Regions from separate parts of the Xanthomonas sp. NCPPB 3200 genome, predicted to be linked through region 2. Evidence: predicted binding sites of a transcription regulator. Region 2 holds the regulator's gene; each other region holds the start of a gene.
The links. Region 2 encodes FliA, which starts transcription of late flagellar genes. Its sites were predicted from a motif close to TAAAGTTTNNCNNNCNNNGGCCGATAA; they were not measured.

Region 1 (10,501 bases), 470 kb from region 2:
CAGCGAGGGCTGGTTGCAGGTGCTGCGCGGGCTGGAGTCGGGGGCGATCACGTTGGTGGCGCGCGATCTGGCGGCACCGTCGCCGCTGGCGGCAGAAGCCTTAAATGCGCGTCCGTACGCATTCCTGGACGATGCACCGCTGGAAGAACGCCGCACCCAGGCCGTACAAAGCCGTCGCTACACCCCGCAGAGCAGCGACGACCTGGGGCAGCTCGATCCCGAGGCGATCGCCTCGGTGCGCGAACAGGCCTGGCCGCAGCCGCGCGATGGTGAAGAAATGCACGAAGCGTTGGTCGGGCTGGGCGTGCTTCCGGTCGATGAAGCGGGCGATGCGCACTGGCAGGCCTGGTTGGCTGCACTTGCAGGCGATGGGCGTGCCAGCTGCCTTGCGTTCGACGGTGTGCCCGCGCTGTGGATCAGTGCCGAGCGCATCGACTGGTTTGCGCCACTGTATGCGCATGCCGTTGCGCTACCGCCGCTACAGGCGCCGGCAGATTGCCGCGTTGCCGACTGGCAGCGCGACTGGGCCGTGCGCGAGCTGCTGCGCGGCCGCCTGTCTGCGGTCGGCCCGGCGCAGGTGTCGGCCCTGGCCGGCGCCTTGCGTTTGCCCGAGTCCGAGATCGTGCTTGCCCTGGCCGCCCTGCAGCGCGAGGGCTATGTCATGGCCGGCCATTTCAACGCGCAGGCGCAGGCGGAAGAGTGGTGCGAACGCCATCTGCTGGCGCGCATCCATCGCTATACCCTGGGACGGTTGCGCCGCGAGATCGAGCCGGTGGCACAACGCGATTACGCGCGGTTCCTGTTCGAGTGGCAGCACCTCGATAGCGCCAGCCGGGTGGCGGGGCCGGACGCATTGGCCGGCGTGGTCGGCCAGCTGGAAGGTTTCGAGGCACCTGCAGTGCTGTGGGAGAGCGAGCTGCTGCCGGCACGCGTGCGCGACTATCAACCGGCCTGGCTGGACGAGCTGTGCACCGCCGGGCGCACCGTGTGGGCGCGACTGCGGCCCGGTGGTGGCCGCAGCGGTGCCGCGCTGCGCAGCACGCCGATCGTGTTGCTGCCGCGTCGCGAGGCGCAGCGCTGGAGCGGCCTGGCACGCGATGCCGACGACGCGCCGCTGGGCTCGCGCGCGCAGCGGGTGGCGGAGGTGCTGCAGCAGCAAGGCGCCTTGTTCTTCGACGAGATTGCCGATGCGGCCCGCCTGATGAGCACCGAGCTGGAAGATGCCCTGAGCGAACTGGTGATGCGCGGGCGTGCGCATTGCGACAGCTATGCCGGGCTGCGCGCGCTGCTGGTGCCGGCCTCCAAGCGGCCCTCGGCGCTGTCGCGCCACCGACGCCGCGCCAGCGCGCTGGGCATTCGCGATGCCGGCCGCTGGGCGCCGGTACGCGCGCTGCCGGAGCTGCCGCTGGCCGAAGCGGACGAGCGCCACCAGGACATGCTCGAACATGTGGCGCATACCTTGTTGCGGCGCTACGGCGTGGTCTGCTGGCGGCTGCTGGAGCGCGAGGCGGCGTGGCTGCCGCCGTGGCGCGAGCTGCTGCGCATGTATCAGCGGCTGGAAGCGCGTGGCGAGATCCGGGGCGGGCGTTTCATCGCCGGGCTGTCCGGCGAGCAGTTCGCGTTGCCGGATGCGATCGCGGCGCTGCGCCGCGTGCGTGCGCAGGCCTTGCCGCAGCAGTGGGTATGCGTCAGTGCGAGCGACCCGAGCAATCTGTTGGGCAGCGTCCTGCCGGGCGAGCGCGTGGCGCGCGTGCCGGGCAACCGTGTGGCGTATCTCGATGGCCTGCCGATGGCGGTGTGGGTGGCAGATCGCTTCCAGCCGCTGCAGGACTTGAGCGACGAACAGGCCGAGCAGGCCCTGCGCATGCTGCAGCGTGGACCGGGCTCCGCCGAGCAGACGCCGATGGAGCAATGGCTGGCTCAGTCGCCCGGCAGCACCGCGCGTGCGCCGCTCGCGCGCGGCAGCGGACGCGACAGATAGGGGTTGTCCGGGACCACCCAGCGCCACGGCGCATCCACCGCCTTGCGGATGCCGATGCGCGGTGTCGCCAGCGCTGCGGAGGGCGGCGGCAGGCCATCGTCCTCGATCCACAGACGTGCGGCTGCGTCGGTCAGATCCAGCCCGTTGTCCGTCGCGCTCACCGCGAATGCCTGGGCCAGGCGACCGGGACCGGTGGTCAAGCTCTTGAGTGGAGCAGCGTTGCGCGCGGCCTGCATGGTGGCGATCCCGGCCAGCGGTTCGAGTGCGCGGATCAGCACCGCGTGCCCGGGCGCACCACCGCACACCGCGTTGATCGCCCAGTGCATGCCGTAGATGAAATACACATACAGATGCCCCGGTGCGCCGAACATCACCTGCGTGCGCGGGGTCATGCCGCGAAACGAATGCGCGGCCGGATCTTCGCTGCCGCAATACGCCTCGACCTCGGTGATGCGGCCGCGGCGTCCGTCTGCGCTGACCAATACCTTATTGAGCAAGCGCGGCGCGACCTGGCGGGCATCGTGCGCATAGAAGCTGCGTGGAAGTGCTTGTGACGACATGCGCCCAGCCTAACCGCGCAGTCGTGATGTCCCAGCGGACTGTTCCGGACACAGCAGAAACCAGGGGTAGGAATTTTCCGAACGCGGACCGTACGAGCGCGTGACCGGTCACAAAAGCGCATATCCGATGGTGTGAATACGCGGTTAAGTGCCGTTTGCGTCTCAAGCGCGTTTTGCCCTCGCCGATAGCCATTAGCGATTGGTTAGACAAGCCGCACACAGTGAGCGGCACCCGCACCAGGCCATCGGGCGACCCTGCGACGCAGGTCGCGCATGCACTACCTTCAAGAGAACTCCCCAATGTTAGGCAACTTCAGAATCGGAACCAGGCTGATCGTGGCGTTCCTGATCGTCTCGGCGATCGGCGCATGCATCGGGTGGGTGGGTTATTCCAACTCCGGTCGGATCAGCGACCTGTCGACCTCGCTTTACGAGCGCGAGCTGCTCGGCTTGTCGAACGTCAAGGAGGCCAATATCAACCTGATTTACGCCGGCCGCGCACGCGCCAACCTGTTGCTGGCCAGCAGCGCCGAAGAGCGCCAGTCGCATGTGCAGAACATCGACAAGTACACCGCCAAGGTGGTCGATTACATGACGCGCGCGCGTTCCAGCTTCCAGACCGAGGAAGGCAGGAACAAGCTGGCGCAGTTCGACCGCGCCTGGCAGAAATACCTGGAAGAGCGCGGCCGCTTCATCGACGCCGCCAACCGCGAAGCCTTGCGCGACGCCAACCCGGAACTGGCCGAACTCTCGCGTGCGGTGCGTGCCAGCTCGGATGAAGTCGATACCTTGATGACCGATCTGAGCGGCCTGCGCGAGCGCAGCGCTGCCTCGGCCAATGCCGAAGCCGGCAGCATCCATGCGCGCAGCTCCAAGCTGCTGATGGCCATCATCTGCGGCGGCGTACTGCTCGGCGCGGTTCTCGGCGTGGTGATCAGCCGCAGCGTCACCGGCCCGATCCGCCGCGCGGTGACGGTGGCCAACGGGCTGTCCGAAGGCGATCTGACCATGCGCATCGACGTGCATGGCCGCGACGAAACCGCGCAGCTGCTCGAAGCGATGCGCACGATGGTGCAGAAGCTGTCGCAGGTGGTCGGCGAGGTCAACACCAGTGCCGAAACCCTGGCCAGCGCGTCGGAGGAAGTCAGCGCCACCGCGCAGTCGTTGTCGCAGGCCGCCAGCGAACAGGCCGCCGGTGTGGAGGAAACCAGCGCTTCGCTGGAGCAGATGACCGCATCGATCAGCCAGAACACCGAAAACGCCCGCATCACCGATGGCATGGCCACGCAGGCCGCGAAGGAGACCATCGAAGGCGGCGAAGCGGTGGTCGCCACCACCCAGGCGATGAAGCAGATCGCGCAGAAGATCGGCATCATCGACGACATCGCGTATCAGACCAATCTGCTCGCGCTCAATGCAGCGATCGAAGCGGCGCGCGCCGGCGAACACGGCAAGGGCTTTGCCGTGGTGGCCGCCGAGGTGCGCAAGCTGGCCGAACGCAGCCAGGTGGCCGCGCAGGAGATCGGCGAGGTGGCCAGTTCCAGCGTCGAACTGGCCGATCGCGCCGGCCGTCTGCTCGACACCATCGTGCCCAGCATCAAGCGCACCTCGGACCTGGTGCAGGAGATTTCCGCGGCTTCCGAAGAGCAATCCTCCGGTGTCAGCCAGATCAATTCGGCGGTGGTGCAGCTGAGCCAGACCACCCAGCAGAACGCCAGTGCGTCGGAAGAACTGGCCGCCACTGCCGAGGAAATGAGCGCGCAGGCCGAGCAGTTGCAGCAGAGCATGGCGTTCTTCCGCCTGGGCGGGCAGGGGCCGGCGAGCACGCCGCCCAAGCGCGGCAAGGTGGCGGCCGCACGCCCGGCACGTGCGCCCGGTGCGCGCGGCTGGCGCAGTGACGCAGCACCGGCCTATGCGATGTCCGAGGGCCCGGACGAAGGCCAGTTCGCCCGCTTCTGAGAGACCGATCGATGACTGCACAGACCCCCGATGTGATGCCTGGCGACGCCGATGCGGCGGCCCAGTACCTGACCTTCCAGCTGGATGGCGAAACCTTCGCCATCAGCATTCTTGGCATTCGCGAAATCATCCAGTACCGCGCACCCACGCCGGTGCCGTCGATGCCGGCCTGCGTGCGCGGGGTGATCAACCTGCGCGGTGCGGTGGTGCCGGTGGTGGATCTGCAGTCGCGGCTGGGGCGTGCCGACAGCGCGATCGGCAAGCGCAGCTGCATCGTGATCCTGGCCACCGAGCAGGCGCAGGGAACGCAGGTGATCGGGGTGCTGGTCGATGCGGTCAACGCGGTGATCGAACTGGCCGATCAGGACATCGAAGCGGCGCCATCGTTCGGCACGCATATCCGCCGCGACTTGCTGCGCGGCATGGGCAAGGTGGGCGAGCGCTTCGTGGTGCTGCTGGAGATGGAGCAGGTGCTGCAGGTGGACGAAATCGCCGGCAACACCGATGCCCTGGCAGCCTGAGCCTGGCCAAGCGCAGCTGGCGATACGGCTGCCGCCTGGCAGCTGATCGCTACACGCGTTAGCCACGCAAGACAGGCGCGCTGGCGGGTGTGTGTGCACTGCGGTCGTAAGTGGAAAGCCTGCAGCCGTACACAGGCATCGATCTAGCGATTCAAGGTTGCGCAGTCGTGTCGATCAGCGCCCTGCTGGCCTACCTCGCCGAGCCCATGCGCGGTCTGCCGCTCAGTCCTGCCGATGCCAGCCATTGAAGCGCTGCACGCAGTTGCGTCCATTGCCGATCGCGCCCTGCAGGGCGTGCCGCGCGCGCGCCAGCAAGGCATTGCTGTCGAGCGAGGCACCGGCTGCCACCTCGACCAGCCCTGCGCTGATCGTCAGTGCGCCGGCTGGCCAGCTGGCCGCTTCGATCGCCTTGCGCACAGCCTCGATCAGCTCCATTGCCGTGGTTGCCGCTGTTTCCGGCAAGGCAATACAAAGTTGATCCCGGCTCAATCGTGCCACCGTGGCGGCATCCGGCAACTGCGCTTCGATCACCCTGGCAGCCTGGATCAGCGTTGCATCCGCCGCCGCGGCGCCCGCCTGCAATCTCAGCCGTTTGAAGCCATCCAGCTCGATCAGCGCCAGGGCGAGCGATGGCGTGGCGGCAGTGGGCGAGCTCTGTGCGTGTGTCTGCAGCGCATGTTCCAGACCGGCGCGGTTCCACATGCCGGTGAGTTCGTCGCGCAGCGCGTCCAGCTCGACCAGCTTGGCCGCACGGCGCAGCTCGATGGTGTCGACGACCTGCCGTGCCAGCGCCTGCAGTGCGTCGCGCTCGGCTGCCGACAGGCGCCGGGGTGTGCGATCCAGCACGCATAGCGTGCCCAGCGCGATCCCATCGGAGGTCAGCAGCGGGGCGCCGGCATAGAAGCGGATCTGTGGCTCGCCGGTGACCAGCGCATTGCCCACGAAGCGCGCATCCTGGTGGGTGTCGCCCACCTCCATCACCTGGTCGGGTTCGAGGATCGCGTGCGCGCAGAACGACAGTTCGCGCGGGGTTTCGCGTGGCGCCATGCCCAGTTTCGATTTGAACCACTGGCGCTGCGTGTCGATCAGCGAAATCAGGGCCATCGGCGTCCCGCAGAGCTCGGCCGCGCTCGAGGTGAAGGCGTCGTAGACCGGCTCCGGTGCAGTGTCCAGCAGCTGGTAGTCCTGCAATGCAACCAGACGTTCGTCTTCGTTCGCCGGCAGTCGCGCCGCAACGGCGGCGTTGCGCGGCAGCAGCGTCGCGTGGAAGAGGTGCAACGCGGACGCGTCAGGAATCTGCATGGATAGACCACCGGAACAAGGCGCCGTCAGGCGATGGATGTGCGCATGGCGATACCGTGTCTTGGACCGTCGCACGCGTTGGTTGGCGCAGACCTCATCCACCCCAGCGGATGACGCCCGTCACCGATCTTGCCACATCGGGCAGGGCGGGGCAGCGACGTTACGCTGGCGCGCTGCAGGGCCGCCTTGCCGGGCGCCTCATTCGCCCTGGCCGTCGTTGCCCTTGGGGCGGCGGGTTTGTTCGTCATGGATCTGCATGTCCTTCTGCCCAGGACGCTGCTTGGCGGCCTCATCCTGTTTGCGATCCTGCTGGCTCTCCGAAACACCGTGCTGATTGTCGGCGGCCTTGTCGGGCTGGCTCTGCTTGTTGCTCATGGCTTACGTCCGGGATGGTGATGAAACGGACGTTAGCGCGCGCGATGTGATCCTGGCGACATGGCCGTACCGGGGCCTGGCATGCACCAGGCCGACGCGCTGCCGGTGCAGGGGCCCAAAACGGAAAAGCCCCGGAAACACGACGTTTCCGAGGCCTCTACGATTGAAGCAATGGTGGAGCGGAAGGGGATCGAACCCTCGACCTTCGCGATGCGAACGCGACGCTCTCCCAGCTGAGCTACCGCCCCACGTGCCTGGATTCTAACCACATGTCGCGCAATTCGCCAAGCAGTCCGGCGACCTGGATCGCCGCCCGCAGGCGCGATCCTGCGGCAATCACTCGCGGACCAGCGGGAACTTGAGGTCCGGGTTCTTGGCCTTCCATTCCTTGTACGACACCGAGCCTTCCCAGGCGGCGAAGGCCTTGGGCGTGCGGCCGCGGCCGGACCAGGTCTCGCCGGTGTGCGGCAGTTCGTACTTCGGCTTGACTTCGCTACGGCCGCTCTTGACCACTTCCTTGCGTGCAGCGGTGGTGCCCAGGTAAGCGGCAATATCGTTGCGCTGCTTGGTGTTGAAATGGCCGGCAAACTGCTCGAGCAGCGAGACGATGGTGGCATGCGCAGAGGATGCCTCGCTCGCGCGCTCGGTCTTTTCCTGTTCTTCCAGCTTCTGCAGCTCGTCCAGCAGCTTGGCTTTGGCTTGCGCGATGGAATCCAGTTTGGAGGTGGTATTGCTCACAGAGGTATGGCCTCGGAATAAGGGGGTGGAGACGTTGCCCAATGGGCGCGCGTCATTATGGCATGTGGCCCGGGGGTGGCCGTTGCGCGTGCGCGTGCCTGCACGCGGCATGGCCAGGCCTTTCACAGCGTCTGGTCACGCGCTTGCAGGGTCCTGGCGAGGCCGGCGAGCCTGCTTGCGCCGGCTGCGACCCCGACCATAACGATACAGCAGCAGCCCAGACGGGATGACACCTGCGTGCAGCGCTGGCCAGATAGTGACTGCAGCATGGCCAACCGTGTCCCGATGAACTGCGCCAGTTTCGAAGGCGCGCCATGCAAGGGCGGATGCAGCGATCGACGAGGATGCTGCCCGATCGTGGCGTCCTGTCACGGCCGGCGATGTGCGAGGCAGCGGGCGAATGGCCCTGAGTGGTCTGCCCGCGTCGCCACGACCGCGTGGATGTCTGGCCTGGCGACTACTGCATCAGGTCACTGCGCCGTGGTGTCTTCCAGCAGCGGCGTCAGCTGCGCTTCCAGCGCGTCGCGGCGCCATTGCCCCAGCGGTGCGGGCCAGCTGCGCTGTTCGATCAGGGTTTCCAGATGCCGGCGCGAGGCCAGGATGCCGTCGGGCAATCCCAGCTCGCGGCTGCGCTGGGCCACCGCGTCCTGCAGGCGCTTGAGCACGGCCTTGTTGCCGTCGGTGGCAGCCTGCGCCAGCGGTGCATGGTCCTCGTCGGGCAACGGCGTGCTGAGCGCTTCCCACACTGCGGCGGCGAGCTTGCGCGGCGCCTTGGGAAACTTGTCGAACTGGCGCAGCAAGGCATCCAGATCGGCGGGCGGAAAGCGCGCCAGCTGGCTGGCCAGTTCGTTGTCCAGGATCCAGCTGCGCGGGCGATCGCTCTGGCGCGCCTGCAGGTCGCGCCAGCGTAACAGGCGCAACAGGCGGCGCTGCGCTGCAGGCTCCAGGAACTGCGCGGTGCGCAGGCTCACATGCGGCCAGCGCTCGCCATCGTCATGCTCCACCGTGGCGAGCAGGCGCTCGGCGTCTTCGGCCAGCCAGTCCAGGCGACCCTGCTCGGTCAGGCGGCGGGTGAGTTCGTCGTGGATGGCGAACAGGTAACGCACATCGTCGGCAGCGTATTCCAGCTGCGCCGGCGACAGCGGGCGACGCATCCAGTCCGAGCGCGTCTCGCCCTTGGTCAGCAAGGTGCCGGTCACTTCCTGCACCAGTTTCTGATAGCCCATGCCACCGCCCACACCGGCCAGCGCGGCGGCGATCTGGGTATCGAACAACGGCCGCGGCAATACCCCGCACGCACATTTGAAGGTGACCAGATCCTCGCTGGCGCTATGCATCACCTTGACGATGTCGGTGGCGGTCAACCATTCCCTGAGCGCCTCGTTCATGCCCGGGATCAGCGGGTCGATCAGCAGGATCTCCTCGCCGATGGCCATCTGCACCAGCGCCAGTTGCGGCCAGTAGGTGCGTTCGCGAATGAATTCGGTATCCAGGCCAATGCGGGACGGACGCGATGCCTGCAGGCGTTCGCTCAGCTCGGAGGGGTGGGTGATCCAATGGGGCACGTGATTTCCGTCGACAGCAAGGGTTTGCGCAGAACGCGCAGAATAGCCTAACGTCGCGATCGCCTGTCGTGCGGCAGAGCACTGGAAGGAGCAGGTGGTGGGTGAGTGCGGTAACCGGATCGCAGCGTGGGCATTGGTTGCGCTAAGCGTGTGCGCCTGTTCGCGGACACCGACGCCGGCGCCTGCCGCTGCGCCGCAACCTGCCGCCGTCGCCGCGGTGCCGAGCCAGCCGAATGTGTCCATCGGTGGCGAAGAATCCGCCGAAACCGTGACGCAATGGCAGCCGCCGCCAGTGGACCTGGGCGATGAGCCGCTGGCGCAGGTGCGCAAGCGCGCCGACCAGGCATTGAAGGACGATCGGCTCTATCGCGACGCCGACGATGCGATTCCGCTGTATCTGGCAATCCAGCAACGCGCCGACGGCAAGGACGCGGCCAGCCGGCGCGGACTGGAGCAGGCGCGGCGCCGGTTGATCGAGCGCGGCCAGGCGCTGATCGCGCAGACCGACCATCAGGACAGCGCGCTGGAACAGGCGCGTGAGCTGGCCATCGTGGCGCTGGCGCTCGCTCCGCAGGACCCGACGGTGCGTGCACTGCAGCGCGCAGTGGAAACCGCACAGCGGGTGCTGAGCTTCAACCGTGCCGGCGAGGAGGATCTGCGTGGCGGCCGCCTGGGCGAGGACGGCAATGGGGCGCTGGTGAACTTTCGCGATGCGGCGCAGCTGGATCCGGACAACCCGCGCACGCGCCAGGGGCTGGCTGCAGTTGAAAGCGGCCTGCTGGCACGCGCCGAGCAGGCGGCCGAGGCGAGCGACTTCATCGGCGCACGCTACTGGTTGCAGATGGCCGGGCAGGTGCGTGAGCGCGCACCGACCATTGCCGATGCACGTGCGCGCATCGAGCGCATGCGTCGTACCCAGATCGCCGCCCTGCACGACGCCGGCCTGCACGATCTCACCTCGCCCCGCGGCCTCAAGGCGGCTGGCGAAACACTGGCCGAGGTGCTGCGCATCGCCGACCCGGGCGATGCGGTGGCCGGCGATCTGCGGCGACGGCTGGAACTGGCCACCCATTACGGCAGCTTCCGCCCCGGGCAGGTGTTCACCGACGGGCTCAAGGTCGGCGGGCGCGGTCCGCAGATGATCGTGGTGCCGCATGGCGCGTTCCAGATGGGCGCCGGCGATGCCGAGCCCGGCGCCTCCGACAACGAGCGCCCGGCGCATTACGTGCGTTTCGCGCGCGGCTTTGCGTTGTCGATCACCGAAGTGACGGTTGCCGAGTTCCGCCAGTTCGTCGAGGCGACCGGCGCGCGCCCGCGTGCCACCCGGCGCGGGCACTCGGTGGTGTACGACGAGCGCAGCGGCAACTTCATCCGCCGCAGTGGGGTGGATTGGCAGTCCGACTACAACGGTGCGCAGGCCGCGCCCAACAGCCCGGTGATGCACGTCAGCATCCGCGACGCCGAAGCCTATGCGAGCTGGCTGTCGGAACAGACCGGCCG
Region 2 (10,501 bases):
TTGAATAAGGAGCACAACAATCCGAAGCCCAAGCAGGAACTTTGGCAGAAGGTGATTGGTGAGGCGCAGCCGCCCGGTGAGCAGGTATCTCCACTACAGGAAGTAACACAGCTCGCGAGAGTGCTGCCAACAGATCCGCTGCATCACCAAGCAAAAGAAGCCGTTCGCCGCCTTGAGCAAGGTCTCGGCCGCGAGTACGACGACAACAGCGCACGGCTGGCAGCAAGCAGCGCGTATTTAGCCAAAGAGAACGGGCTGTCGCGAATCGATCATGTCGTGCTGAGCGAGAACACCAAGTCCGTGCGGCAGGGCGAGAACGTCTTCGTTGTGGAAGGTGCGTTGAACGATCCCGCTCACAAGATGGCGCATATGAAGACGAGTGATGCGATTGCGCAGCCCGTCGAGCAATCCTTGGCGCAATTACAGGCCTTGGGCGAAACTCAGCGCCAACAGCAATCCCAGCAGCAGGAGCAACAGCGAGAGCAGTCGATTTCGCCTCAACACCGGATGGTGTGAGGGCTAGTGAAATAGCGGTTTCAGGTTCACTTCCACGGCAGCCTGACCGTCGCCAAACCGTCGCGCCCATGCCCGCGCGCGTAGCAGCGTAGATCGGCAGCGATGCTGGTAGTGAAACGACAACGGCCGCAGTACGCGGCCGTTAGATCAGGCAACCAGGATCGTCTTGACGATTCCCGATTCCCGATTCCCGAAACATCAATGATCGCTGGAACGCAATCCATCCACATCCAGAATCAGCGCCATGCGGCCGTCGCCGATCAGGGTGGCGCCGGCGTAGCCGGGCAGGCCGCGCAGGGCGCGGGGCAGGGGCTTGATCACCACTTCCTCGCGGCCGCGGACCTGGTCCACCACCAGGCCGAAGCGGGTTTCGCCGGCCTGCAGCAGCACCACCGTCAATAGCGGCGGCTGTTCGGCAGGCACGCCCAGCCAGCGGCGCAGGTCGATCAGCGGCAGGGTGTGCGAGCGGCGGTCCAGCACGGCGCGGCCGTCGAACCAGCCCAGCGAGGTCTGCGGGGCGTGCAGTACTTCGACCACGCGCGCCAGCGGCAGGGCATAGACCGCTTCGCCGGCCTGCACCAGCAGCGTGGGCAGGATCGCCAGGGTCAGCGGCACGCGGATCATGAAGCGGCTGCCGCGGCCCAGTTCGGACTGGATCTGGATCTGTCCGCTGAGTTCGCGGATGCGCGATTGCACCACGTCCATGCCGACGCCGCGGCCGGAGATGTCGGTGACTTCGGCCTTGGTCGAAAAGCCCGGCATGAAGATCAGGTGCAGGCACTCGTCGGTGCTCAGGCGGGCGGCGGCTTCGGCATCGATCAGGCCCTTGTTGCGGGCGATCTCGCGCAGGCGTTCGGGGTCGATGCCGGCGCCGTCGTCCTGGATCTCGATGCTGACGTAGTCGCCTTCCTGCTGCGCCGACAGGCGCACATGGCCGCTGCGCGGTTTGCCGGTGGCTTCGCGCAGGGCCGGCGATTCGATGCCGTGGTCGATCGCGTTGCGCACCAGGTGCACCAGCGGGTCGGCCAGGGCTTCGACCAGGTTGCGATCCAGTTCCGTCTCGGCGCCGATCAGTTCCAGTTCCACTTCCTTGGACAGCGTGCGCGCGACATCGCGGGCCACCTTGGGGAAGCGCGCGAACACCTTGCTCACCGGTTGCATGCGGGTGCGCATCACCGCGGTCTGCAGGCGCGCGGTGGCGATGTCCAGGGTGCTGACCGCGCGGTCGAGTTCTTCGTCGCGCAGGCGGGTACGCAGGGTCTTGAGGCGGTTGCGCGACAGCACCAGTTCGCCGATCAGGTTGACGATGGCGTCCAGGCGCTTGGTGTCCACGCGCACGGTCTGCTCGGCGTCGGCCGCCTTGGCCGCCGCCTTGGGCGCGGCCTTGGCGCCCGGCGCAGCAGCGCCGTGTGCGTCATCGTGTGCAGGTGCAGGTGCAGCGGCAGCGGCCTTGGGCGCGGCCTTGACCGCCGGCGGGCCGCTCTTGGCGTCGAACTGCGCAATCAGCGAGGCCGGTGCATGCGGCACGGTTTCGCCCGAGCCCATCGCATCCAGCATGGCCTGCAGATAATCCAGCGACTGCTGCGCGGCATCGAAGTGATGCGCCTGCAACACCGCCTGGCCGGAGCGCGCCATGCCCAGGGTTTCCTCGGCGGCGTGGCAGAGCTCCACCATCGGCTTGATCGCCAGGAAGCCGGCGCCGCCCTTGAGCGTGTGGAAGCCGCGGAACACCGCGTTGAGCTGGTCGGCTTCGTCCGGTGCCTGTTCCAGCGACACCAGCTGTTCGCCGAGGCGATCCAGGATCTCCTGGGCCTCGACAATGAAATCGGCAGCAATATCGTCTGGAACAGCACTCATGGTTACAGCCCCAATCCGGACAGCAGGTCGTCGGCGTCGTCCTGCGACACCGCGTGACGGTCCAGGCCCTTGACTGCAGGACCGGCAAGACCGCCGTCGTCTTTCTTCGGCTCGGGATTCTTCGGCGGCAGGCCGAGTGCACCGAAGCCCTCGTGCACGCGCCGCACGATGCCGGCCACGCGACGGATGATCTGGCCGCTCAGGTCCTGGTAGCTCTGCGCCAGTGACAGCTCGGTCAGGTTATGGCGCATCTTGTCCATCAGCGCGCCCTGGTCCTGGTTCAGGCCACCGTCGCGCAGCTGGTTGGCCAGCTCGCGGCATTCCTCGACCAGGTCCAGCGTGCGATGGCTGGCTTTCTCGGTCATTTCCACCACGTGGTCCAGGCGCGAGCAGGCATCGTCCAGTTCGCCTGCTTCCTCGGGCACGGTGGGCAACTCGCCCAGCGCCTGCCCGAGTTCGCGCGCGAGCCGGCTCAGGCTCTGCATCATCGGGCGCGTGCGCAGCGCGGCGAGGTGGTCCACCTCGCGCCGCCAGGCGACCTGGTCACCGCTTTCCAGTGCATCGAGCGCGTGCTGCAGGCGCTCGATCAGGGCGGCACGTTCGGCATCGGCTTCCACGGTGGCGTTCATCAGGCGGTCGCCGCCAGACGTTCGAACACCTTGCCCAGCTTCTCTTCCAGCGTCTGTGCGGTGAACGGCTTGATGATGTAGCCGTTCACGCCGCACTGGGCCGCTTCGATGATCTGCTCGCGCTTGGCTTCGGCGGTCACCATCATCACCGGCAGGTGCTTGAGCTTGGCGTCGGCGCGGATGTTGCGCAGCAGGTCGATGCCGGTCATGCCGGGCATGTTCCAGTCGGTGACCACGAAATCGAACGGGCCGGCCCGCAACGCCGCCAATGCGCTGTTGCCGTCTTCGGCCTCTGCGGTATTGGTGAAGCCCAGATCGCCCAACAGATTCTTGACGATACGTCGCATCGTCGAGAAGTCGTCCACGATCAAAATCCGCATGTTCTTGTTCACATCAAGCTCCTAACACTAAAAAATGCGCGAAAAAATCATTCGTCAATTTCGACACCGGCATCGGCCAGTTCGAAGACCTTGAGGCGGCCGCGCAGACGCACCACCGCCTGGCCATGGATCTGGCAGACGCGCGATTCGCTGACACCGAGCACGGCGCCGATTTCTTTCAGGTTCAATTCCTGTTCGTAGTACAGCGACAGCACCAGCTGCTCGCGCTCGGGCAACTGGCCGATGGCCTTGCCCAGCTCGCGGCCGAATTCGCCACGCTCCATCATCTGCTGCGGATTGGGGCCGCCCTTGGCGGTGGTGTCCAGCTCGCCGTGATCCTCGATCCGCGACTCCAGGCTCAGCACCTGGCCGCGGGCGGCATCTTCCATCAGACGCAGGTAGTCGGGCAGCGGCATCTCCATCGCGGCGGCCACTTCGGTGGCGGCGGCGGCGCGGCCGGTGTGCTGTTCGATCTTGCGCACGGCGGCGGCAGCGTCGCGTGCGCGGCGGTGCACCGAGCGCGGCACCCAGTCACCCCGCCGGATTTCGTCGATCATCGAGCCGCGGATGCGGATCGAGGCATAGGTCTCGAACGAGGCGCCCTGTTCGGAGTCGTAACTGCGCGAGGCTTCGATCAGGCCGATCATGCCGGCCTGGATCAGATCGTCCACTTCCACGCTCGCCGGCAGGCGCGCGGCCAGATGGTGGGCGATACGGCGCACCAGGTCGGCGTGCTGGGTGACGATGTCGTTGGCGTTGTTGCGCTGCACGGCGCGGTACTGCGCGCTGGCCGTGGTTGCGGTAGCGGTGCTCATGCGGCCACTCCCCGTTGGATGATGCGTTCGACGAAGAACTCGACATTGCCGCGCGGCACGGTGGGGGCCTGCCAGCGCGAGGTACGGCGAGCGATTTCTGCAATGGCCTGCGCCGACGGACTGGCGGGGTAGGCCTTGATGACCGGCTGCTGGCGCTGCACCGACAGGCGCAACCAGTCGTCCTGCGGCACGTGGCCGAGGTAGTTCAGCGACACGTCGCCGAGAAACTTTTCGCAGACCCGCGACAGCTTGTCGTACAGCAGGCGGCCTTCGTTGGGGTCGCGCACCATGTTGGCGATGATCTGCAGGCGGTCTACGCCGCGTTCGCGCGAGAGCACCTTGATCAGCGCGTAGGCGTCGGTGATCGAGGCCGGCTCGTCGCAGACCACCACCACGGTGTCCTGGGCGGCCTGGCAGAAGGTCAGCACGCTGTCGGTGATGCCGGCGGCGGTGTCGATGACCATCACGTCCAGGTCGCGCTCCAGCTCGGAGAACACGTTGACCAGGCCGATGTGCTGGGCCGGGGCCAGTTCGGCCATGTGGCGGCGGCCGGAAGCGGCCGGGACCACCAGCACGCCGCCGGGGCCTTCGATGATCACTTCATCCAGCGTGCAGCGGCCGGCGATCAGGTCGGCCAGGGTGTACTTGGGCGACAGGCCCAGCACCACGTCCAGGTTGGCCAGGCCCAGGTCGGCGTCCAGCAGCAGGGTGCGCTTGCCCATGTCGGCCAGCGCCACCGCCAGGTTGGCGGAGATGTTGGTTTTACCCACGCCGCCCTTGCCACCGGTCACGGCAATGGTGCGCACCGGGCCCAGGGGCTCGGGACGGGTCGCCGACAGGGGGAAGGCGTTGGTCAGCTTGGCGTATTCACGCGACTGCATGGTTGTGCTCCGGAGTACAGGGCTTATCGGCAGCGCGCCGCAAATCTTCAAGGCGAAGAACGAGACTGGCGGCATTGGCGCGGTGCAGGTCGTCGGGGACCCGCTGTCCGTCAGTCACCCAGGTGATGGGCATTTGGTGATCGACGACGACCGACAGCGCACTACCGAAGCGGCCGGTCTCGTCAAGTTTGGTCAGCACCACGCCCTGGGGCTTGGCGTGGGCGAAGCGGCGCACGACCTCGTCGAGGTCGGAAAAGTGCGCGTTGGCAGGCAGCACCAGCAGCGAGGTGACCTGGTGCGCGGCGCGCAGCCAGTTCAGCTGGGCGGCCAGGGCGCGGTCGCGCTGGCCCATGCCGGCGGTGTCGATCAGCACCAGCTTGTAGTCGCGCAGGCGCTCGAGCAGTTCCAGCAGGCTTTCGGCGCTGTCGGCCTCGTGCACGGCGATGCCGAGCTGACGGCCGTAGCTGTGCAGCTGCTCGCGGCCGCCGACGCGCTGGGTGTCGGTGGTGACCAGGGCCACGTCGCGCGGGGCGTGCTGGGCGGCGAAGCGCTGGGCGAGCTTGGCGATGGTGGTGGTCTTGCCGGCGCCGGTCGGGCCGACCAGGGCGATCACGCCGCCGCGTTCCAGCGGGTCGACCGGGGCCACCGGCAGGCGCTTGGACAGCAGGCCCAGCATCAGCCCGCGGCCACGGTGCAATTCGGTATCGGCCGGGATCTGCAGTGCCACGTCGCGGATCAGGCCGGCGTCGAAGCCGTAGTCGTCCATCAGCTCCAGGGCCTGCGCGCGCACCGGCGAGCCACGCAGGCGCTCGTCGGTCAGGCGATTCATTTCGCGCTCGATCATCTGCCGCATCAGCGCCAGCTCGCCACGCAACTGCTTGAGTTCTTCATCGTTCTGCGGCGCCGGGGCGGCGGCGACCGGCACCGCGGCCAGCGCCGGCGGGGCAACCACCAGCGGCGGCAACGCGGCCGGCGGCAGGATCTGCGGCAGCGCGTCCAGGTCGAAGTCGGTGTCGTCGTCCAGCGCGTCCTCGTCCTGGTCGTAGCCGGCCTGCACGGGGGCAGCGGCGGCAGCCATGATCGGGGTCGGGGCCTGCACCGGGGCAGCCTGCACGGCGGCGCGCTGCACCGGCGCGGTGGTCAGGAAATCGGCGAACAGCTGTTCCGGCACGGCCGACAGCGCGTGTTCCTGGCGCGGCGCGGCGGTCACCGCGACGGCGTGCGCCAGGGCCTGGGCGGCGGGCGAGGGGGCGGCGGCGCTACGCACCGGTGCGGGCACCTGCGGCTGGCGCGGCACGTTGACCGGCTGGCGCAGCGCCATCGCGGCGATCATGTCTTCGGCGGCGCTGGCAACGCGCTGGCGCTGGCTCGTGCCGGCATCGGCGGCCGGCTTCAGCGGTGCGTGAACCGGTGCGGTGGCGACTTGCGGGGCCGGTGCCTGCGGGGCAGCTGCCGACGGGATCGGCGCGGCGGCAACGGCCGGCGTCTCGGAGCGCGCGGTTTCCAGGGCGCGCTGCACGAGTTCTTCGTCGTAGTTGCTGGCAGCGACGATCTCGATGCCTTCGGCGGTGCGGCGATTGGACAGGATCACTGCGTCCGGGCCGTGTTCTTCACGCACCATGCGGAATGCGGTGCGCATGTCCGGGGCAACGAAGCGTTTGATTTTCATGCGAAGTGCCTCCAGGAACGGGACCCGCCGGACGCCGGACGGGTGCGCGATGAATGTGGGTGTGTTGCCAGCGTCATGAGTTGCCTGTCCCGTTCGGTTGTTCCAAGTGCTGCTCTCGCCCCGCAGCGGTGGCGCTGGCTGCGGTCTCGGCAGAGCTAATGCACGCGGCGTGCCAAAACGGGGTGCCGGGGTTCCGGCGCGGGGAGCTGGTGTATCGGGACGGTGCGGGGCTGTGCGTGCGGCCGGGTCCGAGCGCTTTAAGTCAATGGCGTGATTGACTTTTTTCCAGGGCGGCGATGCGCTGGCGTCGTCGTGCGGGCGGATGCGCTGGCGGGTCGGAGGTCCAGTCTGAGGCGCTTGGGACGTCTGGAAACGGGCAGCGCCGTGCAATCGATTGGAGATCCGGACCAGTGGCGGCTTTCCGACGCCGGGTGCTGGTCGGCGTGGTGGGTAGGTTCGTAGGAGCGCACCCGGGCGCGACGGGCCGTGCCGGTAAAATCTGTCGCGCCCAGGTGCGCTCCTACGGTGGTGTCGGCGTCTGCGGTGTGTTGTCGGATTGCCTGGCCTGTCGTAGGAGCGCACCCGGGCGCGACGGGCCGTGCCGGTAAAACCTGTCGCGCCCAGGTGCGCTCCTACGGTGGTGTCGGCGTCTGCGGTGTGTTCCCGGGTTGCCTGGCCTGTCGTAGGAGCGCACCTGGGCGCGACGGGCTGTGCCGGTAACGCCTGTCGCGCCCAGGTGCGCTCCTACCGTGGTGTCGGCGTCCGCGATGTGTTGTCGGATTACCTGGCCTGTCGTAGGAGCGCACCCGGGCGCGACGGGCGGTGCCGGTAACGCCTGTCGCGCCCAGGTGCGCTCCTACGGTGGGGTCGGCGTCTGCGGTGCGTTGTCGGATTGCCTGGCCTGTCGTAGGAGCGCACCCGGGCGCGACGGGTGTGCCGGTAAAGCCTGTCGCGCCCGGGTGCGCTCCTACGGTGGTATCGGCGTCTGCGGTGTGTTCCCGGATTGCCTGACCTGTCGTAGGAGCGCACCCGGGCGCGACGGGGTGTGCCGGTAACGCCTGTCGCGCCCGGGTGCGCCCCACAGGGTGCGTTGGCCGGCGGCCGGTCTCAGCTGATCGTGCCGACCAGCTTCAGGCGCTTGTCTTCGGGCACTTCGCTGTAGGCCAGCACCGACAGGGACGGGACGCTGTGGCGGACCAGGCGGGCCAGGGCGGCGCGGACCTGGCCGGGCACCAGCACGACCGCCGGTTCGTTGCGGGCTTCCTGCTTGCCGACGCAGTCGGCCAGGCTCTGGTGCAGCCGCTCGGCCAGGCCGGGCTCCAGCGCCACGCCGTTGCCGTGGGTGGATTCCTGCAGCACGCGCTCCAGCTGCGGGGCCAGGGTGTAGACCGGCAGCTCGGCCGACATGCCGGCGATTTCCTGCACGATGAAGCGGCCCAGCGAGGTGCGTACCGCGGCGGTGAGGGTGGTCGGGTCCTGGCTGTGCGGGGCGTGTTCGACCAGCGCTTCGACGATCTTGCGCAGCTGGCGCACCGGGATGCGCTCGATCAGCAGGTTCTGCAGCACGCGCACCACCACCGACAACGGCAGCGCCTTCGGGGTGAGGTCTTCGACCATCTTCGGCGCGGTCTTGGCCAGGGTCGCCAGCAACTGCTGCACTTCCTCGTGGCCGAGCAGTTCCGGGGCGTGTTCGCGGATCAGGTGCGATAGATGGGTGGCGACCACGGTGGCCGGGTCGACCACCGTGTAGCCCATCGATTCGGCATAGGCGCGTTGGTGCGGCTGGATCCAGGTGGCGTCCAGGCCGAACGCCGGGTCCTTGCCGGGAATGCCGTCGAGCTGGCCGAGCGCACCGCCCGGGTCCAGCGCCAGTTCGCGATCGGGATAGATTTCCGCAGTGGCCACCGGCACTCCGTGCACCAGCAACCGGTAGGCGTTGGCCGACAGTTCCAGGTTGTCGCGGATATGCACCGGCGGCACCAGGAAGCCGATGTCCTGGGTGAGTTTGCGGCGCACGCCCTTGATGCGCGCCATCAGTTCGCCGCCCTGGTTCTTGTCCACCAGCGGAATCAGCCGGTAGCCCACTTCCAGGCCCAGCGGGTCGATCGGGCGCAGCTCGTCCCAGCTCAGCTCCGAGCTGGCCTGGGCGGCAGTGGCCGCGGCGGCGGCCTTGGGATCGGTGGCCGGGTCGCCGGTCGGCGGGTTGACCAGGCTGCGCTTGTACATTTTCCAGGCGATCACGCCCAGGATCAGGCCCAGCGTCAAAAACGCGACGTTGGGCATGCCCGGCACCAGGCCGACCAGGCCCAGGATGGCCGCAGCCACCGCGAGGGCGCGGTGCTGGCCGAACACCTGGCTGATCATGGCGCCGCGCATGTCCTGCGCGCGCGAGGCGCGGGTCACCAGCAAGGCGACCGAGGACGACACCAGAAGGGCTGGCAGCTGCGCCACCAAACCGTCGCCGATCGACAGCAGGGTGTAGGTGGAGGCGGCATCCACAAAGCTCATGCCGTGCTGGAACATGCCCACCGCCATGCCGCCGACCAGGTTGATGAACAGGATCAGGATGGCGGCGATGGCGTCGCCGCGGATGAACTTGTTGGCACCGTCCATCGCACCGTAGAAGTCGGCTTCCTCGCGGACTTCCTCGCGGCGGGCCTTGGCTTCCTCGCGCGTCAGCAAACCGGCGTTGAGGTCGGCGTCGATGGCCATCTGCTTGCCGGGCATGGCGTCCAGGATGAAGCGCGCGGTCACTTCCGACACGCGTCCGGCACCCTTGGTGATGACCACGAAGTTGATGATGGTCAGGATCGCGAACACCACGATACCCACGGCGTAGTTGCCGCCGATCACGAACTGGCCGAACGCCTCGATCACCTTGCCGGCTGCGGCATGGCCGTCCTGGCCGTTGATCAGGATCACGCGGCTGGAGGCGACGTTCAGCGCCAGCCGCAGCATCGTGGTCATCAGCAGCACGATCGGGAAAATGGTGAATTCCAGCGGGCGCTGCACGTACACCACCGCCAGCAGCACCATCAGCGAGATGGCGATGTTGAAGGTGAACAGCGCATCCAACACCGGCGCGGCCAGCGGCACCATCAGCATGGCCAGCATGGCCATCAGCGCCAGCGGCGCGCCCAGGCCGTTGCGCAGCAACTCCATGATGCGCCGGGCATTCATCGGGGCGGGTTGGGCGCTCATGCGCTGGCTCCCTTGCCAAACTCATCCACGTCCAGCGACGGCAATTCCGGCATCGGGCCGCCGTTCCAGCCACGCAGCTGGTAGACGTAGGACAGCACCTGGGCCACGACCGAATAGAGTCTCACGGGAATTTCCTTGCCGATTTGCGCTTCTCTATACAAGGCGCGTGCCAAAGGCGGGGCGGTGACGATCGCCACGCGGTGCTGTTCGCAGGCTTCGCGGATGCGGAAGGCCATTTCGTCCACGCCCTTGGCCACCACGATCGGGGCGCGCATCTTGCCGCCCTCGTACTTGAGCGCCACCGCGTAGTGGGTCGGATTCATCAGCACCACGTCGGCCTTGGGCACCGCTTCCATCATCTGGCGCTGCGACATCTGCATCTGCATCTGGCGGATGCGGCCCTTGACCTCCGGGCTGCCCTCGCTTTCCTTCATCTCGCGCTTGATCTCTTCGCGGGTCATCTTCAGCTTCCGCAGCCAGTTCCACTTCTGGTAGGGCGCGTCGATGGCGGCCAGCAGCACCAGCGCGCCGGCGGTGTAGAACAGCAGGCTCT
Region 3 (10,501 bases), 1.8 Mb from region 2:
AACGCAGATAGATCAGCCCCAAAGCGGCTGATCCACGGCTCGCCTGCAGCCCCGCCCCCCGGTCGGTTGCGACGCGCCGGTCAGAACGGGTACTGCGGCACTTCGTTCTTGATCGTCAGCCATTGCCAGTGGGTGTACTGCTCCCAATCGGCCGGTCCGCCGACACTGGTGCCGTTGCCCGACGCGCCGGTCCCGCCGAAGGGATTGATGACTTCATCGGCCACGGTCTGATCGTTGATGTGCAACAGGCCGGTGTGCAGCTTGTCGCCCAGGCGCATCGCGCGCGACACCGACGCCGACAGGATGCCCGCAGCCAGACCGTACTCGCCATGGTTGGCAAGTTCTGCGGCTTCGTCGTCGGTATCGAACACGGTGATGTTGATCACCGGGCCAAAGACTTCTTCGTCGAATGCACGCATGCCCGGACGCACGTTGGACAGCACCGTCGGTGCATAGAACAGGCCTTCGTTGCTGGCGCCGGCCTCCACCACCGCGCCGGCGGCGACGCTGTCGTCCACGATATCGATCACCCGCTGCAGCTGGCGCTGGTCGATGATCGGACCCAGTGCCACGGTGCCGCTGACCGGATCGCCGACCGGCAGATGCCTGGCTTTTTCGGCCAGCCGCTGGGTGAATGCATCGGCGATCCCGCGCTGGACCAGCACGCGGCCGGTGGCCATGCAGATCTGTCCCTGATGCATGTAGGCGCCGAATGCCACTGCAGAGGCGGCCTTGTCCAGATCGGCGTCGTCGAGCACGATCACTGCGTTGTTGCCGCCCAACTCCAGCGACACTTTCTTCAAATGCCGGCCAGCGATCTCGCCGATGCGCCGCCCGGCCGCGGTGGAACCGGTGAAGGCAATCATCGGGATATCCGGCGATTCAACCAGCGCCTGCCCGATGGCGGCATCGCCATGCAGTACATGCAGCAGTCCCTTCGGCAGGCCCGCTTCTTCCAGCACCTGCGCGATGACCACGCCACCGGTGTATGGCGTGCGCGGGTCGGGCTTGAGCACCACCGCATTGCCCATCGCCAGCGCCGGGGCGACCGAGCGCAGCGACAGGATCAGCGGGAAATTGAACGGGGAAATCACTGCGATCACGCCCAGCGGCAGATGCCGCGCCAGACTGAGCTGACCGGCGCCCGTCGGCAGCACCTGGCCGACCGCCTGCAGCGGCAGCGCCGCAGACTGCTGGTAGATCACCACCGACTCGTTCACTTCGCGCTGGGCCTTGGGCAGGATGCCGCCGGTTTCGCGCGCGATCAGCAGTGCCGCTTCGGCACTGCGCGCTTCCATCAGCTGCGCGGCACGGTGAAACACCGCAGCGCGCTCGCGTGGCGCAGTGGCTGCCCAGGCACGCTGCGCTTTTTTCGCCAGCGCCACGGCAGCGGCGACATCGGCCAGGTCGGCCTTGCCGACTTCGTGCAGCAGAGTGCCGGTGGCCGGTTCGATGATCTGCGCGGTGCCGCCGTTGCCTGGCACCCAGTCGCCATTGAAGATGCAGCCATGCCAGGCCGGAGCGGCGCTTGCGGCAATGGCGGTATTGGGGAGAGCGTTCATGGTCTAGCCTCCTGCTGAGGGGGTGGTGTTACAGAGTGGTGGACGCCAGCCCGCCATCGACCGGCAGGGTGATGCCGTTGATCCAGCGCGCCGCATCGGAGGCGAGAAACACGATGGCCTCCGCCACCTCGTCGGCATACGCCGGCCGCGTCATGCGCTTGGCATCTTCCTTGACGCGCTCCTCGCCGAGCATGGTGACGAAATCGCCAAGGATCGGCGTAAACACCGGCCCCGGCGAGACGTTGTTGACGCGCACGCCGTGCTCGGCGAACCAGGGCCGCGACTGCAGCAGCGTCCAGACGATCAGCGCTTCCTTGAAGTACTGGTAGCAGGTGTCGTGCGCCACCGGATGCGCCTGCAGCCATGCATCGCCAGACGCAAAGCTGTCGGTGGCAGCCAGTTGCTTGTGCAGTTCCAGGCGCTGCGGCCACTCGGCGCCCAGGATGGAGGCCACATTGATGATGGAACCACCGGGCGTCATGCGCGGCAGCAGCGCCTGGCTCAAATGGCGCAGGCCCAGATAGTTGACGCGTGCCACCACCTCCAGCGGCGCGGTACCGGGGACGCCAGCCACATTGGCCAGCGCATCGATACGCGCCGGCAAGGCCTGCACCAGCGCATCGATGGATTCCGGATCACCGAGATCGGCCTGGTGGAACCCGTGCAGCGACATCTGCACCGGCGTGCGATCGACGCCGATCACCGTGGCGCCATGGAAACGGGCCAGACGCGCGACTTCGGCACCGATGCCCGATGCCACGCCGGTGACCACGATGGTCTTGTTCTGCAAATTCATTGCCACTCTCCGAAGAGGCCGGCCGTGCCGGCGCTAGAACACATGGACGTACTGCAGGTTGACGTTATTGCCGGAGGCGGCGTTCTTGACCTCCACCGGCAGGTACACATTGGCAAACAGCATGTTGTTGGCATCCATCCGCCACACGCCACCGGGCCCCGCATAGAACACGCTCTGGCGGGTGTCGGCCACACGCTGCCCATTGGTGCGGTTGTCGCGGAACTGGGTGAGGTAATAGGCATTCACGCCAAGCCGGATGTCGGGTACCACTTCCCAGGAGGTGGCGAAGTTGATCCAGCCCGCGTCGCCGGCCTGGCCGTTGCGGAACTCGAAGCCCGGCGGCAGGTTCGGGCGCCGCTCGCTGCGGAAGTTGTAGATATAGTTGATGCGTGCGCTGACTTCCCAGTTGGGGGTCGGGAACACGGTGAACGCATATTGCGGCACCAGCGACCAGTAGCCGGCGCCCTGATTGAGGTCGCGATCGCGGTCGAACTTGCCGATCGGCGCGATCGCATCGATTTCGAAGCGCTGCGAAAACACCGGCCTGCCATTGCGGATCACCGGCAGCATCTGCAGATACGGGCCAAAGGTCAGGTCGCCCACGCCGGCGCCGTTGTCGCGCAAGCTGGCAATGCTGTTGCGCCCGAACGAAGCATCCAGATTGATCAGCGGCAGCAGCGTGTTGATGCCCACTGCGCCGCCGAAGAGCGTGTACGGGGTGACATAGGCGACCTGGGTCAGCAGCAGGGTGGAATCGATGCGTGGGCGGTCGAACACCGGCACGTCGTCACCGCGGGAATCCTTGATCGCGTCCAGTGAGCTCTGGCGCAGATAGGTGACCACCGCCCAGCCGGGCGTGGTGCGGGTGAAGCCGTCCAGATAGCTGGTGCCGCCGGTATTGATGCCGTTGGTCAGCGTCGTACTCTGCGGCAGGTTCTGTGCGCCGGCCGTGCCGGCAGCAAGCAGCGACAGCATGCCAAGCGCTGCGCGGCGCAGTGACGACGCGCGGGAAGACAACCCAGACAGGACCGATCGATAGCTCACTGCGAACATCTCCAGCATTGGGAGGAACAGCGGGAACTGCGGCGGGACAACGGTCAGGCAGGCGCGATCGACACGCCGGCAACGGCGCGTGCGCAGGTCAACAGGAAAGCTGGCCGTGCGCCTGCACGGCAGCGGCGGATTACAGGGTGTCCAGGCGGTCCAGCCGGTCGAGTGCGCGCAGCAACGGCGCCTCGCTGCTGCCCAGCACCACGCTGAGCTGCTGTTCCATGCGCAGCACTTCGGCCTCGGCAGCGCTCAGCAGGGTCACGCCGGCGCTGGTCAGCGACAGATGCTGCATGCGTCGGTCCTGGCGTCCCCGCACCTGCCGCAGCAGGCGGCGCTTGACCAGGCGTGCCACCACGATCGCCAGGTTGGGCGCCGACACGTGCAGCACGTCGCCGATCTGGCGCTGGTTGATGCCCGGGTTGCCGTCCACCAGCATCAGCAGCGAGAAGTCGACCGGCTTGAGGTCGAACGCAGCCACGCAGTCCTGAAACATCCGCCGCACCAGCAACTCGGTGCGGGTGATGCGGTAGCCCAGCAGCCGCAGCAGGCGTGCCTGATCCACCGTGGTGACGGCATCCGGCAGCGGTACGGCAGTGGCAGTGACGGACATGACGGTTCTCGCAGCGAAGACGACAGGCGGACCGGTGCGCGCAACGCTCACCGCCCGCAACGCCGATCCGCGGCGTGAGCTGCATTGTAGACGCGCGCAGGCATGCCGATGTGGGCGTGGCCGCCAGCCACGTGGCACCGCCGTGCAGGCAGGCCGCCACAGGCTGGTGCCAGTCCAGCGCCAGCACGTGGCAGCCGCATGCGGCAGCACGCAGGTATGGGAAGCGACGGTCATCCAGGCACGGCTGCGACATGGGATCCGGGGTCGGCAAGTGATTGCGTTCCGGAATAGTTATGGATCATAACTACATTGCCAAGCTGCAGCGCAGCATGGTCGCGCTCGCCAGGTTGACTACGCGGGTCAATGGGCCTGGCGGGCGTGGTGGCAACGCCTGTGACAGGCACGCCGGGCACAGGTGCGCGCGGCATGCCGGGCCTGGCAGCGGTGGTGGCAATCACGACGGCAGGGCTGCGGCCATCGCCAGACGACGCCTGCGGACCCAGCCCACTCGCCCGGCGCATCTCCGCACCGGCTAGGCCGCGTGCACCCGTGCGGCCTGTGGCCAGCGGGTTACGGGTTACGGCAGCCAGAGCTTCTCGAGATCGCGGAAGCCCCAGTCCGAGGGGCTTTCCATCTGCGCGATGCGGTCCTGGCAGTCCGGGCGCGACAGGTCGATGTCCTGCACCAGCACATGGCTGCGCAGCTTGGCCGAATAGAACACGCGCACCTTGGGCTTGAGCAGCGCATCGGGGGTCTGCTCGATCACCACCGCCAGTTTCTGCGACTCCAGCCGCACCAACGAGCCGACCGGATAAATCCCCAGCCGGCGCACGAAGGCCTGGAACACCACCGGGTCGAAGTGCCCCTGCCACGACGCCATGCGCTTGAGCGATTCGGCCGGATCCCAGCCGCGCTTGTAGGGGCGGTCCGAGCTGATGGCGTCGTACACATCGCACACCGCGCCCATCCGCGACATCAGCGCGATGTTCTCGCCCGCCAAGCGGTTCGGGTAGCCGCTACCGTCCATTTTCTCGTGGTGGTGCAACGCGATCTCCAGCACCACCGCGTTCTGCACGCCGCCGGCCACCAGCAGGCGATGACCGTCCAGCGGGTGCTGGCGCATGATCGCCATCTCTTCGTCGGTGAGCTTGCCGGGCTTGTTGAGGATGTCCAGCGGCGTCACCGCCTTGCCCATGTCGTGCAGCAGGCCGCCCATGGCCGCCTCGACGACCTGCCCTTCGGGCAGACCGAGCTGGCGCGCCAGCCCGCTCATCAGGCCGGCCACCGCCATCGAATGCAGATAGGTGTAGTCGTCCGCGGTCTTCAGCCTTGCCACGCTGATCAAGGCCTGCGGATGCCGCAGGACCGAATCGTTGATGGCTTCCACCAGCGGCATCGCCGCCTCGGTGTCGACGGTGCGGCCAAGCCGCACATCGCGGAACATCGCCTCGACCGTATCGCGGCCGTCTTCGAAGATCTTGCGTGCGCGCACCACTTCGGACTCGATGCCGACCTGCGCGGTGACGCTATTGGTCCGCGCGGTGCGCGTGGTGGTGGCCGGCTCGGGGGGTTCCGGTGCCGGCGGCGGCGGTTGCTCCGGCTCAGGCTCAGGCTGCGGATCGGGCGCGTCCGGCACCGCCGTGTCCAGGTCCAGGCCACGCGCGGTATCGATCACCAGTTGCTCGATCCGGCTGCCATGGATCTTCTCCACGTCGTCCGAATCGACCAGGAACGAGGTCTTCCAGAACGGGTGGTGCACCCACGCGCCCAGCAGCTTGTAGACATACATGCCGGGGCGGAGTTGGTCTGAATCGATGGTTCTGAGCATGCCGGCGCTGATCTGCAAATGGTCCGCGGAAGAGCCCGCCACGACGATGGAGGGTCTGTCGGGTTATCGGCAGTGCGCAGGATTTCTTTGGTCCGGTAGAACTCGCTCGCGCCGTGCGGCGACCGCTGGCTGAGCAGTTCAGTGCGCCGGCAGGCGCATGCCCAGCACGGCGATGGCTGCGAGCAGCAGCGGCACGCTGCAGGCCAGGTACAGGGCCGCCGGCGACCAGCCCGCATCCACCAGCACGCCCACGCACAGCGGCGAGGCGATCGCACCGAAGCGGCCCACCCCGATCGCCCAGCCCATGCCGGTGGAACGCACCGCCGCCGTGAAGACCACCGGCGCCACCGCATACAGCCCGGCGATGGCGGCAAACAGCACCGCGCCGCTCAGCACCGCAATGACGAACGCCCAACCCAGCACCGTGCTGTACCAGCCAAAGGCCAGCAGCGCCAGCGCCGACAGCCCCAGCACACCGGCGGTCAGCCACGACAGCCGCGCACGCGCGGCCAGCGCGCTGAAGATCGCACCGCCGGCGATCCCGCCCAGATTCAACAACACGCCACCGGTCACGCCCTGCTCTGCCGACAGGCCGGCCACGACCAGCAGCTTCGGAGTCCAGCTGAGCACGAAATAGAACGCAAACATCAGCAGAAAGAACGCCAGCGCGATCAACAGCGACTGCCGTCGCAATGCCGGCACGAACAGGGCCGCATAGCCCCGCGCCCGATCGGAGCCATGCGGCGGCGGTGACGGCAGTACCGCCTGCGGCGGCATGCCCATGCGCGCAAGCACCGCGTTGAAGCGTACGCCAGCACCGGGCGGGCGACGCGCGATCAGAAATTCCAACGACTCGGGCAAGAACGCCAGCACCAAGGGCACACACAGCAGCGACCCGAGCGCGCCGAGCATGAACACCGCGTGCCAGGACCAGTGCTGCAACAGCACTGCTGCGATCGCGCCGCCCAGCGTCGCGCCGATCGGATAACCGGTGGCCTGCAGCGCCAGTGCCGTGCTGCGCCACTGGGCGGTGGAATATTCGGCAGCGATGACCGCAACGCAGGCCAGCATGCCGCCGATGCCGATCCCGGTAAATGCCCGCAACGCGCCGAGTTGCCACACCCCGGTGGCCAGCGCCGAGGCGCCCATGCCCACGGTCAAGATCGCCAGGCATGCCAGGATCGTCGCGCGCCGCCCGATGCGGTCGGCCAGCGGCGCCAACAGCAACGATCCCACCGCCATGCCGACCAGGCCGGCACTGAACAAGGCCCCGAGCAGCTTGCCCGACAACTGCCACTGCGCCGACACCTGCGGGGCGGTGAAGGCCATCGCCATCACATCGAAGCCATCGAGCATGGTCAGCAACACGCACACCGCCACCGCCCTCCACTGAAACCGCGTCATGCGTTGCAGTACGAAGGGTGCAGGTGTCGCGGCGCTCTGGGTCATCGGGTGATCCTGGTTAGGGAGTGCAGCTGCATTGGCAACCTCACGCGTGGCCACGCGCTCACGCAGCGCCGCCACGACGAAGACGCAAGCACGCTGGACGCTGCGACGGCCTTCGACAGCGCAGCGGTACTGCAACGCGGCAACGACAGTCGGGGTGCTGCAACGTCACCGGCACGCTAGGCCGATCGCAGGGCGCGTTCAAGACAGCGGCCTGCACGGGTGTGCGCTTATCGAACGAGCCGGCAGCGCGCTTCGCTTGCCCCTCCACGCATTCGTTGAGCTGTCTGCGCAGCGGCATCTGCAGGGTGCGCCTTGCCTGCACGGAAACGATCGACCTCGCATGCGGCGCTGCAGCGCGTGACTCGAGTGCGATCAGACCGGGCAACCCTCACGCTCGCCCGATCAGGATTGCAAAGCGCAACGCCGCACTCGTGATGCAGGCATGGATGCAACGCTGCTGGCAGCGAGGTTGAACGACGCGACATATGCATGACTGCACACCGCCACACACACCTCGATCCGTTCGAAGCGGCAGCGAACGTGCAGGCGCGGCCTCACACGCCCTGGCGCCAGCTGTTCCAACACGCTGCGCCGCTGTATCAGGCACGTCCGCAACCAGATCGATCCACTGCCGCACCAGCGCTTTCCGCATGCAGACGCTCGCCCGCTATCATGCAGGCCGTGCCCGCACCGGGCGGCACACCGACATGCCGGAGATCATCGTGACCCCGATTCGCTCGTTCCTGGAACACACCCCGCAACTGGGCGCACGCGTCTATGTCGATCCTGCCTGCACCATCATCGGCAAGGTGAGCCTGGGCGATGACGTGTCGGTGTGGCCGGGCACGGTGATTCGCGGCGACGTCAATCATGTGCAGATCGGCGCACGCACCAACGTGCAGGACGGCACCATCATCCACGTCAGCCACCATAGCCCGTTCAACAAGGCCGGCTACCCGACAGTGATCGGCGCCGACGTCACGGTCGGCCACGGCACCATCCTGCATGCCTGCACCATCGAAGACCTGTGCCTGATCGGCATGGGTGCCTGCGTGCTCGACGGCGCCACCGTCAAGCGCTACGGCTTTGTCGGCGCCGGGGCGGTCGTCGGCCCCGGCAAGATCGTCGGCGAAGGCGAGTTGTGGCTGGGCAATCCCGCACGGCTGGCCCGCACGCTCAACGACAAGGAAATCGAGAGCCTGCATTACTCCGCACAGCATTATGTGCGGCTCAAGGACCAGTACCTGGGCACCGTCGGCACCGGCTGAGCCGTTGTCCGCCCTACGCAGGCATGGCAAGATCGGCGCCCTGCGGCGTGGGGACGCTGCCCTCGAATGGATTCGACCCGATGCATACGCGTTTTGCCCTGCGCAGCCTGCTGGCCGCCTGCCTGCTGATCGCAAGCCAGTCGCTGCTGGCCATTCCAGCCGACGCCGTCGACGAAGCGCAGGTGCTGTCTGCCCTGCAGTACCGCGACGGCCACATCGACGTGCCGCAAGCCAAGGCGCACTTCGACCTGGACCCGGCATTCCGCTACCTGGACAAGGCCGACACGCGCCGCGTGCTTGAGCAGCTGTGGGGCAACCCGCCCGACGACAGTGTGCTGGGCATGATCGTGCCGCGCACACCCGCGCTGGATGCGCCGGGTGGCTGGGCAGTGGTGGTGACCTATGCCGACGACGGTTATGTGTCCGACGAGGATGCCGCCAAGATCGATTACAGCGAGCTGCTGGCCGACATGCAGAAGGGCACCGCCGAAGACAACGCCGCGCGCCGCGAGCAGGGCTACGGCACCGTCGACTTGCTCGGCTGGGCGGTGCCGCCGCGGTACGACGCCGGCAGCAAGAAGCTCTACTGGGCCAAGGAACTGCGCTTCGATGGCGCCCAGCAGCACACGCTCAACTACGATATCCGCGTGCTGGGCCGCAGCGGCTACCTCAGCCTCAATGCCGTCGCCGGCATGGACCAGCTCGAACAGGTCCGCCAGGGCATGCAGCAATTGCTGCCGATGACCGAATTCGACCAGGGCGCGCGCTATGCCGACCACAACCCGTCCACCGACAAGATCGCCAGCTATGGGCTGGCCGGCCTGATCGGCGGTGGCCTGGCGGCCAAGGCCGGGCTGTTCGCCAAGCTGGGCCTGTTGCTGGCCAAGGGCTGGAAGCTGGTGCTGTTGGGCGTGTTTGCCGTGGGGACGGGCATCAAGCAGGTCTTCTCCCGCAAGGCGCAGGGCACCGGCAGCTGAGGCGTGCCGCGGCTCACGGCCGCGTGGCGTGCTCCAGTGCCGTTAACGTGGCCAGCGCCTGTGCGCGCGATGCGCCGCACATGTCCTCGGACGGACGCAGGCTGGCGCACACCGCCGGCCGCGTCGGCAACCCGAACAGGCGACAACGGCCCTGGCTGTCGAGCTGCACGCAGGGCACACCCGCCGGCTTGCCTTGCGGCATGCCGGGGATGGCCGAACTGATCGACGGCGCGATGCAGCAGGCCGCGCAGCCGGCGCGGCACGGGAGGTTCTTGCGCATGCCGCCAGTGTAAACCGCCGCCACCTGCCGCCAGCGGCGGCGTGGCTAGCGCGGCGGGATGTAGCTGGACAGGCGCACATCGAAGAAGGCCTGCACGGCAGCGAGATTGCTCTTGGCCTGGATGTCCGCGCCCACGTCGCGGCTCATGCCGAGCACGTCATCATCCGGCCAACCGGGGCCGAAGCACCATTGCGTGCTGGGGATATTGTTCGCCTGCAGATGGGCCAGCATGCGCGTGGTGGCGACCTCCGCGCTGCGGTTGCCGGCCGGGTAGCCGTGCTCGCCGAGATAACCGCGCTTGCCGGCATCCCGCAGGGCGTCGATGAAGGGCGTCACCATCATGATGCCGGTATCGGGCTGGATCACTTCGTTGCGCCCGCCCGGTCCGATCCAGTTGCCGCCGCCAGCGCCCTTGCTGTCCAGATAGTTGTGCGCTTCGTAGACGATGCGGTTGTAGGGATCGGGGATGTCGAACAGGCCCATCGAATCCTTCTGCCAGAGCCGGGCACTGGCATAGCCGTTGCCGCACACGAACACGAAGTGGTCGCGGTCGCGATCGATGATGGTCTTGCAGCACGCAGTGGCGGTGTTCTGCCAGTGCGCCGCCATCGACAGCACGCTGCCGTCGGCGGCGCGCTCGTCGCCCTGATAGGGCTCGTTCATCACGCCCCAGCCGAACAC

Region 1: AC06DU_RS12120 (methyl-accepting chemotaxis protein) is a predicted target of FliA. The motif match lies at 2,704-2,730, and genes of this name have one in related genera.
Region 3: AC06DU_RS01885 (cyclic di-GMP phosphodiesterase) is a predicted target of FliA. The motif match lies at 5,910-5,936, and genes of this name have one in related genera.

What each region holds. Positions count from the first base shown of each region.
Region 1 is NZ_CM150785.1:2,752,061-2,762,561, reverse strand. Features, by position in the region: gene AC06DU_RS12130 (DEAD/DEAH box helicase) at 1-1,981, shown strand, start outside; gene AC06DU_RS12125 (DNA-3-methyladenine glycosylase) at 1,921-2,541, opposite strand; gene AC06DU_RS12120 (methyl-accepting chemotaxis protein) at 2,842-4,500, shown strand; gene AC06DU_RS12115 (chemotaxis protein CheW) at 4,512-5,021, shown strand; gene AC06DU_RS12110 (sensor domain-containing diguanylate cyclase) at 5,244-6,323, opposite strand; gene AC06DU_RS12105 (hypothetical protein) at 6,522-6,698, opposite strand; tRNA gene AC06DU_RS12100 (tRNA-Ala) at 6,871-6,946, opposite strand; gene AC06DU_RS12095 (H-NS histone family protein) at 7,035-7,436, opposite strand; gene rnd (ribonuclease D) at 7,907-9,001, opposite strand; gene AC06DU_RS12085 (formylglycine-generating enzyme family protein) at 9,099-10,501, shown strand, end outside.
Region 2 is NZ_CM150785.1:2,278,821-2,289,321, forward strand. Features, by position in the region: gene AC06DU_RS09940 (XVIPCD domain-containing protein) at 1-516, shown strand, start outside; gene AC06DU_RS09945 (chemotaxis protein CheA) at 715-2,373, opposite strand; gene AC06DU_RS09950 (protein phosphatase CheZ) at 2,376-3,002, opposite strand; gene cheY (chemotaxis response regulator CheY) at 3,002-3,394, opposite strand; gene AC06DU_RS09960 (RNA polymerase sigma factor FliA) at 3,430-4,197, opposite strand; gene AC06DU_RS09965 (MinD/ParA family protein) at 4,194-5,078, opposite strand; gene flhF (flagellar biosynthesis protein FlhF) at 5,065-6,747, opposite strand; gene flhA (flagellar biosynthesis protein FlhA) at 7,855-9,927, opposite strand; gene flhB (flagellar biosynthesis protein FlhB) at 9,945-10,501, opposite strand, start outside.
Region 3 is NZ_CM150785.1:441,176-451,676, reverse strand. Features, by position in the region: gene AC06DU_RS01905 (benzaldehyde dehydrogenase) at 81-1,562, opposite strand; gene AC06DU_RS01900 (coniferyl-alcohol dehydrogenase) at 1,591-2,358, opposite strand; gene AC06DU_RS01895 (SphA family protein) at 2,392-3,420, opposite strand; gene AC06DU_RS01890 (MarR family winged helix-turn-helix transcriptional regulator) at 3,542-4,018, opposite strand; gene AC06DU_RS01885 (cyclic di-GMP phosphodiesterase) at 4,596-5,846, opposite strand; gene AC06DU_RS01880 (MFS transporter) at 5,985-7,295, opposite strand; gene AC06DU_RS01875 (gamma carbonic anhydrase family protein) at 8,018-8,563, shown strand; gene AC06DU_RS01870 (DUF2167 domain-containing protein) at 8,644-9,540, shown strand; gene AC06DU_RS01865 (YkgJ family cysteine cluster protein) at 9,554-9,820, opposite strand; gene AC06DU_RS01860 (glycoside hydrolase family 5 protein) at 9,866-10,501, opposite strand, start outside.